DNA from 3 places in the Pseudomonas shahriarae genome. Region 1 is predicted to be linked to each of the others. Evidence: riboswitches for the same ligand, from Rfam matches in the RefSeq annotation. Region 1 holds a riboswitch; each other region holds the start of a gene.
The links. A riboswitch is a leader RNA that binds a small molecule or an ion and turns the genes downstream of it on or off. The one in region 1 is predicted to bind cobalamin.
Positions count from the first base shown of each region.

Region 2: it holds a riboswitch for cobalamin, as region 1 does, so the genes downstream of both, cobO (cob(I)yrinic acid a,c-diamide adenosyltransferase) here and HU773_RS14740 (CbtB domain-containing protein) in region 1, are expected to answer to the same signal.
Region 3: it holds a riboswitch for cobalamin, as region 1 does, so the genes downstream of both, HU773_RS11025 (TonB-dependent receptor plug domain-containing protein) here and HU773_RS14740 (CbtB domain-containing protein) in region 1, are expected to answer to the same signal.

Region 1 is NZ_CP077085.1:3,320,706-3,323,975, reverse strand. Features, by position in the region: gene cobM (precorrin-4 C(11)-methyltransferase) at 1-267, opposite strand, end outside; gene HU773_RS14750 (cobalamin biosynthesis protein) at 348-761, opposite strand; gene HU773_RS14745 (CbtA family protein) at 758-1,459, opposite strand; gene HU773_RS14740 (CbtB domain-containing protein) at 1,471-1,659, opposite strand; cobalamin riboswitch at 1,756-1,962, opposite strand; cobalamin riboswitch at 2,051-2,250, shown strand; gene cobW (cobalamin biosynthesis protein CobW) at 2,344-3,270, shown strand, end outside.
Region 2 is NZ_CP077085.1:1,812,420-1,815,689, reverse strand. Features, by position in the region: gene HU773_RS08130 (cobyrinic acid a,c-diamide synthase CobB) at 1-951, opposite strand, end outside; gene cobO (cob(I)yrinic acid a,c-diamide adenosyltransferase) at 948-1,559, opposite strand; cobalamin riboswitch at 1,640-1,887, opposite strand; gene HU773_RS08120 (PQQ-dependent sugar dehydrogenase) at 1,987-3,270, shown strand, end outside.
Region 3 is NZ_CP077085.1:2,466,978-2,470,247, forward strand. Features, by position in the region: gene HU773_RS11025 (TonB-dependent receptor plug domain-containing protein) at 1-1,275, opposite strand, end outside; cobalamin riboswitch at 1,367-1,571, opposite strand; gene HU773_RS11030 (hypothetical protein) at 1,638-3,270, opposite strand, start outside.

The DNA.
Region 1 (3,270 bases):
AATCGCGCCATACAGGCTCGGATCGCCAGAATGCACCCGCGCCACGTCCTGGCCCTGTTCATGGGCATGCTTGATCAACTCAATGATCTGCTCCAGGTGCAGTTCGGCGCTGTTGACCAGGGTTTCGGCCTGATGGCCTTCAAGCACGGCGGCCGGCACCAGGGAGCCGGCGTAGATAATTACCGGGCAACTGCGGATCAGCCGCTGGCCTTTGACGGTGATCAGTTCCGGGTCGCCGGGGCCTGCGCCGATGAAGTAGACGGTCATGGAGGATTCCTGTGAAAAAGCCGGCGAGGCGGGCTGCAGATGAAGACCGCTCATGATCAAGGAGGCGGATTATCGGGAATTCAGCCCGCGCACGCCAATGCAAAGGTGGCTTGCGGGCTTTTCTGGCGGTTGATCAACAGGCGGGCAGGGCGCTGGGCCAAGTGCTCGGCCAGGGCCAGGGCGGCGCTTTCGGCGATGCCGTGGCAGCCGGTATGGGCAAACGCGACAGCAGAGCGGTGGCTCAATTGCGCTTCGTGGATCGCCAGCTGTTCGGCACTGAAAAACTGCAGTGGCAACCTCAAGTGTTCGGCCAGGGCCAGTAACCCTGGCTCATCCTGTTTACGGTCGATACTCGCCAGTGCGCTGATGTGCCGAGGGTCGATTCCCGCGCCAGCCAAGGCTTCATTGAACAGCGCCAATAGCGCCGCGACGCTGCAGCCACGCTGACAACCCAGGCCGACCACCAGGGTCGGCGCGGTGGTGGCTGCTGTCATGCCGAGTGCTGGTCGTCGCGATTGCGTCGGAACAACCAGGCGCTGATCAGGCCCAGGGCCAGCCAGAACGCAACATTGGTCAGCTGCGACGCGATCTTGAACTGCGCTTCCAGGGCCTGCGGGGCGAGCATCGAGTGCACTTCGGGCTGTGGCGCGCCAATCACATGGGGCACCGCCAGGATCGCCACGCCGAGGATCTTCAGCAGCCAGTTGCGACCAAACACAATCAGCGCGATACCGGCGGCGGTGGAGGCTGCCGCGCCGATCCACCAGATCTGCCGTTGCGCCAGGTCCGCCGCAGCGGTGCCGGGCAGTTCCGGTGGCAGGCCGAGGGTCGGTGCCAGCACAAAGGTGGCGTAACCGGCCAGGCCCCAGAGCAGGCCCTGGGCGGTGCGGGTCGGGGCGCGCAGGGTGTACAGGCCGGCGAGCATCAGCGCAAAACCTACGGCGACCACCAGGTTACCGCCAGTGGTGGACAGCACGCGCTGCCAGCCGTCTTCCGGTTCCCAGGCCTCGGCGTCGTGGCTGTGGGCCGCAGCACCAGGCGCATGCTCATGCACTTCGGTCGTGGCCGGGGCGTTTTCGTAGGTTTCCGCCTGCTGAATCAGCGGAGCCACCCAGAAACTTTGCAGCAGGGTCAGCAGCAGGGCGGCCAACAGGCCGGTGAAACCTGCGGTTTGCGCAATTCGCTTGATCATGGTTGCAGGTCTCAATGGCACGGGAAGGCGGCGCTGTGGCGCGTATCGTGGGCGGCGTTGTGCACGGCCTCGATATGGGAGAACCCGGCGAAATACACCAGGCACGCACCGAGGATCGACGCGCCGATAGCGGCGGTCAGGCGTTGGCTCAAGGTGGCGGAGCGGCTGGCGGTGTGTGAGGTGCTGCTGATGATCGACATGGCACGTCCCTTTCGAGTGGCAGGGTGACACGAGCGCATGAAAACCCCGCGAGCCGGGCACGCAGGGTTCTGAACAGCGCCCGCCCACCGCGGGTTTGTTATTTGATTTTTCGGGCCGGTCTCCGGGCTTGCGAGGGGGCTCTCCTGAGTCCTGAAAGCATCGCCTTCCCATGCCAGAAGCACAGTGGCTGTGACGCTTCGCTCGCTTACCGTTGCGGGGGCAGCACCGGATTGGTCATGCATGCATGATTGACCGGTTTCCCGTTTCACCCTGTAAAGGGCACCCGAAACAAGATGTGTAGGAGAGCATGGGCGCGGGATGGCCGTCAATCTGTAGCTGGGCACCGCGGCTCTTCGCATGGTTTTGAATTGACCGTCCCTCAAGCACTGCGTAGCCTTGCACCTTCGAGGTTCTTCGGCTGCGGTCGAAGCTAAGAAGGGAACGCGGTCCAAGCCGCGGCTGCCCCCGCAACTGTAAAGGGTTTATCTGACTGCCACGCCACTGCCAATACGGCGGGAAGGCGCAGCCAGCGCCAGCCGCAAGGCCGGCAAGCCCCAAGCCAGGAGACCTGCCTCGCAACCGATTTTCCATTTCAACCGGGCGGGGTGATCCGGTGACGAATCCAGCACCTGCACGCCGCTGCAGGGCCAGTCGTCCCGTATGCCCGCCCCAAAGGGCATCCGATGAAAACACTGGCCAAACTCCCCGTCACTATCGTCACCGGCTTTCTCGGCTCGGGCAAAACCACCTTGCTGCGGCACATGCTGGACAACGCCCAGGGTCGGCGCATTGCTGTGATCGTCAACGAATTCGGCGAACTGGGTATCGACGGCGAGATCCTCAAGCAGTGCTCCATCGGTTGCACCGAAGAAGAAGCCAGCGGGCGCGTGTATGAACTGGCCAACGGCTGCCTGTGCTGCACCGTACAGGAAGAGTTCTTCCCGGTGATGCGCGAGCTGGTGGCCCGTCGTGGCGACCTCGACCATATCCTCATCGAAACCTCTGGCCTGGCGCTGCCCAAACCCCTGGTGCAGGCCTTCCAGTGGCCGGAAATCCGCAGCGCCTGCACGGTTGACGCAGTGATCACCGTGGTCGACAGCCCGGCCGTGGCCGCTGGCACCTTTGCCGCGTTCCCGGACCAGGTCGACGCCCAGCGCAAACTGGACCCGAACCTGGACCACGAATCGCCACTGCACGAGTTGTTCGCCGACCAACTGGCCAGCGCCGACCTGGTGATCCTCAACAAAACCGACCTGATCAGCCCTGAAGACCTGGCCCGTGTACGCCTGGAAGTCGCCGAAGAACTGCCGCCAGCAGTGAAAATCGTCGAAGCCAGCAGCGGCCGCCTGCCTCTGGATGTGCTGATTGGCCTGGGTGCCGGCTCCGAGGAGCATATCGACGGGCGCCATAGCCATCACGATCATCACCACGAAGGTGAAGATGACCACGATCACGATGCGTTTGACTCCATCTCCATCGACCTGCCACAGGCTGATGAAGCGCTGCTGCTGGACGCCCTGACGCAATTGGTGGTGCAGCACGGCATCCTGCGGGTCAAAGGCTTCGCCGCGATCCCCAACAAGCCGATGCGCCTGTTGATCCAAGGCGTG
Region 2 (3,270 bases), 1.5 Mb from region 1:
TGGTTTGCCGGCGCTGTGGTGGGAGCGGATCGCCTGCAGCATCGCGGTGTTTTGCGACAGCGCCTGATGATGCAACTCCGGGTAGCCACCGGGCAGATAGAGGCTGTCGGCGTCGGGCAGCACGCGGTCATGGATCGGCGAGAAGAAGTGCAACTGCGCGCCCATCGCCCGCAGTAAGTCGAGGCTGGCGCCATAGGTGAAGGCAAAGGCTTCGTCACGGGCCACGGCAATCCGCACCCCGGCCAGCAACGGCTGGGCCTCGATCACCTCCGGCGCAGCGAATTCCACCGGCGGTGGCAGCGCTACCTCGCAACTGCTGGCCAGGGCGGCGGCGGCGGCATCCAGGCGCAGATCGAGGTCATTCAACTCGCTGGCCTGCACCAGGCCCAGGTGGCGGCTGGGCAGCTCGATCCCGGTTTCCCGGGACAGCGCGCCGTACCAGCGCAGGCCTTCGGTCAGGCTGCCTTCCAGCAACTGCGCATGGCGCACGGTGCCGACGCGGTTGGCCAGGACCCCGGCGAACGGCAGGTCCGCCTGGTAACGCGCCAACCCCAGCGCCAGGGCGCCAAAGGTTTGGGCCATGGCGGTGCCGTCGATCACTGCCAGCACCGGCACGCCAAAGTGGCGCGCCAGGTCGGCGCTGGACGGTGTGCCGTCGAACAGGCCCATCACGCCCTCGATCAGGATCAGGTCCGCCTCCCCCGCGGCTTCCCACAACAGGCGACGGCTTTCCTGCTCGCCGACCATCCACATGTCCAATTGATAGACCGGCGCACCACTGGCGCGCTCATGGATCATCGGGTCGAGAAAGTCCGGGCCGCACTTGAACACCCGGACCTTGCGCCCCAGGTTGCGATGCAAACGGGCCAGCGCGGCGGTAACAGTGGTCTTGCCCTGGCCTGACGCCGGCGCGGCGATCAGCACCGCTGGGCAATGGCGCGGCTGGTTCAAAGTTCGATGCCTTTCTGTGCCTTGATACCGGCCTGGAACGCGTGCTTGAGCATGCCCATTTCGGTGACGGTATCGGCCATTTCAATCAGTTCCGGTTTGGCCCCGCGGCCAGTGACCAGCACGTGCTGCATCGGTGGCCGGGCTTGCAGGTCGCTCAACACTTGGTCCAGGTCCAGATAGCCGTGCTTGAGCGCGATGTTCAGCTCATCCAGCACCACCAGGCCGATGGACGGATCCTGCAACATTTCCCGGGAGACCTTCCAGGCCGCTTCGGCGGCGGCGATATCGCGCTGGCGGTCCTGGGTCTCCCAGGTAAAGCCCTCGCCCATCACATGGAAGCGCACCTGCTCGGGGAAGCGGCGGAAGAACAGTTCTTCACCGGTGCTGTTACGGCCCTTGATGAACTGCACCACACCGCATTGCATACCGTGCCCCATGGCCCGGGCCAGCATGCCAAACGCCGAACTGCTCTTGCCTTTGCCGTTGCCGGTCAACACCAGCAGCAAACCGCATTCATTCGGTGAATTGGCAATGCGCTCGTCAATCACCGCTTTTTTGCGCAGCATGCGCGCCAGGTGGCGTTCGTCACGATCAGGGGTATCAGTCATGGCAGCTCTCCGTTGGGGCTGGACAAAAACGGCGGGCAGGAAAAGACAACTTAAATGAAGCCAAGCATCGCCCACCGTGATGCTGTTGGATGAATCAGGCCGGTCTCCGGGCTCATGAGTGGCGCCCGATTGACCAGGGCAAGCCGACGATGCGCCTTCCCATATCGCAGGCGATACAGTGGCAAAAGCAGCGTCTTGACTCATTTACCGTTGCGGGGGCAGCGCCGGGATCGTGGCCACACTGTAGAAAAGTGCGCGCACTCACCGGCTTCCCTGTTTCACTCGGTCGGCGCGTACGCCACAGAGCACCTGAAACAAGCGGCGAAGGTTAGTGGGTTGGGGGTACAGCGTCAATTAAAGCCGGCCACGTACTTGAACCATCGCCGCGCGCCATACCTCTATGACTACAGGCATTGAGGAGAAAAACATGCACAAGACCCGACTCGCCCTATTGATCATGGCCGCAGGCGCACTCGCCGCCTGTGGCGAAAGCTCAACCTTGCAGGTATCCGATGGCACCGGGCCGTCGCCCAAGCTGCCGGAACCGAATAAAACCCTGATCCCCACCGTCAACATCGCCCCGGCGATTGGCTGGCCCGCCGGGGCCAAGCCCAAGGCCGCCGCCGGCACCCAGGTTGGCGCCTTCGCCGAAGGCCTGGATCACCCGCGCTGGCTGTATGTATTGCCCAATGGCGACGTGCTGGTGGCCGAGACCAATGCGCCGCCCAAGCCGGATGACTCCAAGGGCATTCGCGGCTGGGTCATGGAAAAGGTCATGGGCCGTGCCGGTGCCGGCGTACCCAGCCCGAACCGTATCACCCTGCTACGCGATGCCAACCATGATGGCGTGGCGGAAACCCGCACGGTGTTCCTGGAAAACCTCAACTCGCCGTTTGGCATGACCCTGGTGGGCAACGACCTGTATGTGGCCGACTCGGACAAGCTGCTGCGCTTCCCCTATCAACCGGGAGAAACCGCGATCAAGGCCCAGGGCACCAAGGTCATCGACCTGCCGGGCGGTCCGCTCAACCACCACTGGACGAAAAACGTGGTGGCCAGCAAGGACGGCAACACGTTGTATGTGAGCGTAGGCTCCAACAGCAACGTCGGTGAAAACGGCCTGGAAGCCGAACAGGGGCGTGCGGCGATCTGGGAAGTCGACCGGGCCAGCGGCAAGCAGCGGATTTTTGCCTCCGGGCTGCGCAACCCCAATGGCATGGCCTGGGAGCCGCAAAGCGGCAAGCTGTGGACGGCAGTCAACGAGCGCGATGAAATCGGCAGCGACCTGGTGCCGGACTACATCACCTCGGTCAAGGATGGCGGCTTTTATGGCTGGCCGTTCAGCTATTACGGCCAGCATGTGGATGTACGGGTCACGCCGCAGGACCCGGACCTGGTGGCCAAGGCCATTGCGCCGGACTATGCCGTCGGCCCCCACACCGCGTCGCTGGGCCTGACCTTTGCCGAAGGCAACACCCTACCGGCGCAATTTGCCCAAGGCGCTTTTATCGGCCAGCACGGTTCGTGGAATCGCAAGCCGCACAGCGGGTACAAGGTGATCTTTGTGCCATTTGCGGGGGGCAAGCCCAACGGCGCGCCGGTGGATGTGCTGACCGGCTTTCTCAACAGTGATGAGAAAGCTATGGGCCGGCCGGTGGGCGTGGTGATCGACCAGCAAGGCGGGTTGCTGGTGGCGGACGATGTGGGGAAT
Region 3 (3,270 bases), 850 kb from region 1:
GTTGGCATTGAGGTCGTAGAGCGAGGTGAGCATGCCGACCGTGGCACTGTCGCCGCCGCTCATGGTTTCGTGGCGCAGGCCGATGCTCGGGTGCCAGTCGGGCAGGGCGTCGATCTGCGGGCGCAGTTGGCTGTACAGGGCGTGGGCTTCGGCCTTGTTGTTGTCGATGATCAGTACATCGTCCTGGCCCTTGAACCACTGGTTGTCGGAGCCGAACACCAGCACATGGCCGCCTTCAAGCTCAGCCTTGCCTTCGGCTTGCACGCCCCAGTCGGTGAACCCCCAGTAGTCATCGCGGTTACGCACCACGGTGCCACCGTCGGCGGTGTTGTTGACCCGCGAGTAACGCGTGTCCCAATCGTTGATATGGCCCTTGACGAAGTAACTCAGCCGTTCATTGAGGCGTTGCTCGAAGGTCGCCGTGGCGATCTGTTGCACGCGGTCGTTGGTGGTCTTGCGGTTGTTGGTGGCGCCGGCGAAGTCCAGGTTGGCGTCGGAGTACTGGTAGAACAGCTCCAGGCGCGAATCATCGCCCAGGGACTGGATGGCCTTGGCGCCGAAGGTGGTGACTTCGTAGGAGCGTTTCTTGTCGCTGACGTTGCTCATGTCACGGTTGCGAAACGGCTGGTAACCCTCGGACACGTTGTGGCTGACGTACGCCAGCAGGCCCAGGTCGCCCAGGCCGTTAGTGAAAATCCGCTCGGCCCGGGCATCGCCGGTGGTGCCGCCAAAGGTATCGACGCCCAGGTTGGTTTCGCCGGACACGTCACGGGTCTGCGGGCTGCGCGTGACGATATTGATCACACCCGCCACCGCCTGGGTACCGAACAACAGGCTCTGGCCGCCCTTGAGCACTTCGATGCGCTCCACGGCGTTGGCCGGCAGGGTGTCCAGGTACAGGCCGCCGTACAGGCGGTTGTTCAGGCGCACGCCATCGAGCAGGATCAGGGTGTCGTCATTGCGCCCGCCCAGCAGGGAATAGGTGCCGTAGTCGAAGGGGCCGTTTTTCGGCGCAACGTAAAAGCCGGGAATAAACATCTGCATCGCCCGGGTGATATCGGCGCTGGGGCCGGCGCGTTCGATCTGTTCGCGGCTGACAATCTCGACTTTGCTGCCGTACTGGGCCATATCGGCCACGGTGGTGGATTCCACCGACGGCGCAGAGACGATCTGCTGGTTGAGCACCAGGGCTGTGTCATCGGCGAGCAGCAGCGGGCTGAACAGGCAACCCAGGAGCAGGGTCGGGCCAGAGGTAGAGGAACGTTGGAAAATCATAGTCTTCTCGAAAGTATCTTCGCAGAAGCACGCAGGAGAAGGCACCGGGCACACACCGATACCGGCCCATGCCCGCCCACCGCAGGATTATGCCAAACAGAAATTCCAGGCCGGTCTCCGGGCTCTCGCGTATCGAACCCTTCACCTTCCCATGGCGCTCTGGCCACAGTGGTGTGTCGAAGGGGTCACGCGAATACCGTTGCGGGGGCAGCACCGGACTTGCTCGAATGAGCGTACCGGTTTCCCGTTTCACCCTATGCACGGCGGCATAAGGCACCTGAAACAGGGCGGCATCTGAACATTCGCAGGCCCTTTCGTCAATCTGGCGCAGCGATTGTGCAGTGCCGCCAGTGTGCTGATGCTCAGCGGCTTGCCGCGGTGGCGCCGGTGCGGGGCGGGAAATACACGGGGTAGTAGGAGAAGAGCACATATTCGAGCGGGTTGCGGATCAGGGAAATACCCGTGCGGTCCTTGACCGTGTCCACGCTGTCGTATTGGGCGTAGGTGTCACTCACCAGTTTTGGGCCTTTCTGCGTCCCATGCATCTGGATGCCGGTCTTGAACTCGGCGGTGACCAGCTCGGGGCTCGGGGTCACGGTCACGGTGCCCACGAAGGCCTTTACCGGCTTGTTGATCAGCCGCTGGAACTCGGCGGCGAAGGAGTTCTCGGCGCCATTGCCGGAGTAGCAGACAAGCAAGCGAACGTTGTCGAACTGGCTGGGATCAATGCCTTTGGCGAGCAAGTGGGCATGCAGTTGCTCGGCGGTATGCTCAGCACCGTCATACAGGATGGTCGAGCTTTTACCGGACAGTTGTTCCCTGAAGCTGAGGTCGCGACCATGAGCGTTGATGTTGAGCCGAGGTTTGCCTTTGTATTCATCTTCAAAGCTGAACAGGTTGCCTTTGATCAGTTGCATCTTTTGCATGTTGCCCTTCATCACGATCAGGCGCCGGACCTTTTCGCCATTCGGCGCCTCGATGATGCTGTTGTGGCTGCCACTGCGCAGCGCTGCCTGGGTCACCTCCGGCGTCGGTGGGGGATCGACCGGCCTGCGTGAGGAGCGTGCTCGAGAGTGGGTCACCAGCATTGCAAAGTTGAGCAGCAAATCCGCCATGGCCGTTTCTTTGTCCGGCGTGGCGTTGTCCGCCAGCGTTTGCAGGTCGCTGAGAATGCCCTGGAACTGCAGCGCCGTGCCAATGGCAGCGCCGGGGCCGCGCAGGGCCGGCAGTACCGCGTTGAGCAACAGATAGCCGCCTTCCTTGAGCGTTGCCCAGCGGCTTTCGGCGTCGGAGACAGATTGTTGTTCGGCCATGCTGATCACGCCCTGGGCATTGGCGTCGTACAGGTGGTTCATCAATTGCCCGGTTTGCAGTTTGGCCTTCAGGGCATCGGCAGCGGCATAGCCGCCCACCGCCAGTGTGGGCGCAGCGGGAACGGTTTCTCCGTCGCCCACGCCAAACAGGCTGGTGGTCTGGGTGGAGGGCTCCTTGAAACTCCATGCCTTGTAGTAGTCGCGGGTCGCGTTGTCGGGAAACCAGGCCAGGATGTCGTTTTGCAGGCGCCCCGGTTGCTGGATGGCCTCCAGCAAGGCCTGGCGGGTGGGGAATTGCAGCAGCGGTGCGTCGGCGATCAATGGGCGGTAGAGAATATGCGGGCCGCTGATGCTGTCCTCGGGTTCGATCAGGTACATGTTGTCGACCACCTCGGGTGTGGCGCCTGGCCCGGCAACGAACGCCAGCGGGCGGACGACGATCTCTTTGCCATCGACGGTCTGTGCACCGGGTTGCGGGTTGACGGCCGCCTGCACGTAGCGCAACCCTGTGGTATCGAACCCCGATTGTTTGTTAACCGCCAGCTCCAGGGCCTTGATCTGCAGTTCCACGGGGACTTGCTGGGCAAACAGGGACTGGCGTTGGGCTTTTTTGACGGGATCGTCCAGCAGTTCGCGCTTGAGCAGCTCGGGGTAGCTTTTACCCACGTCGACCTTCTCGATC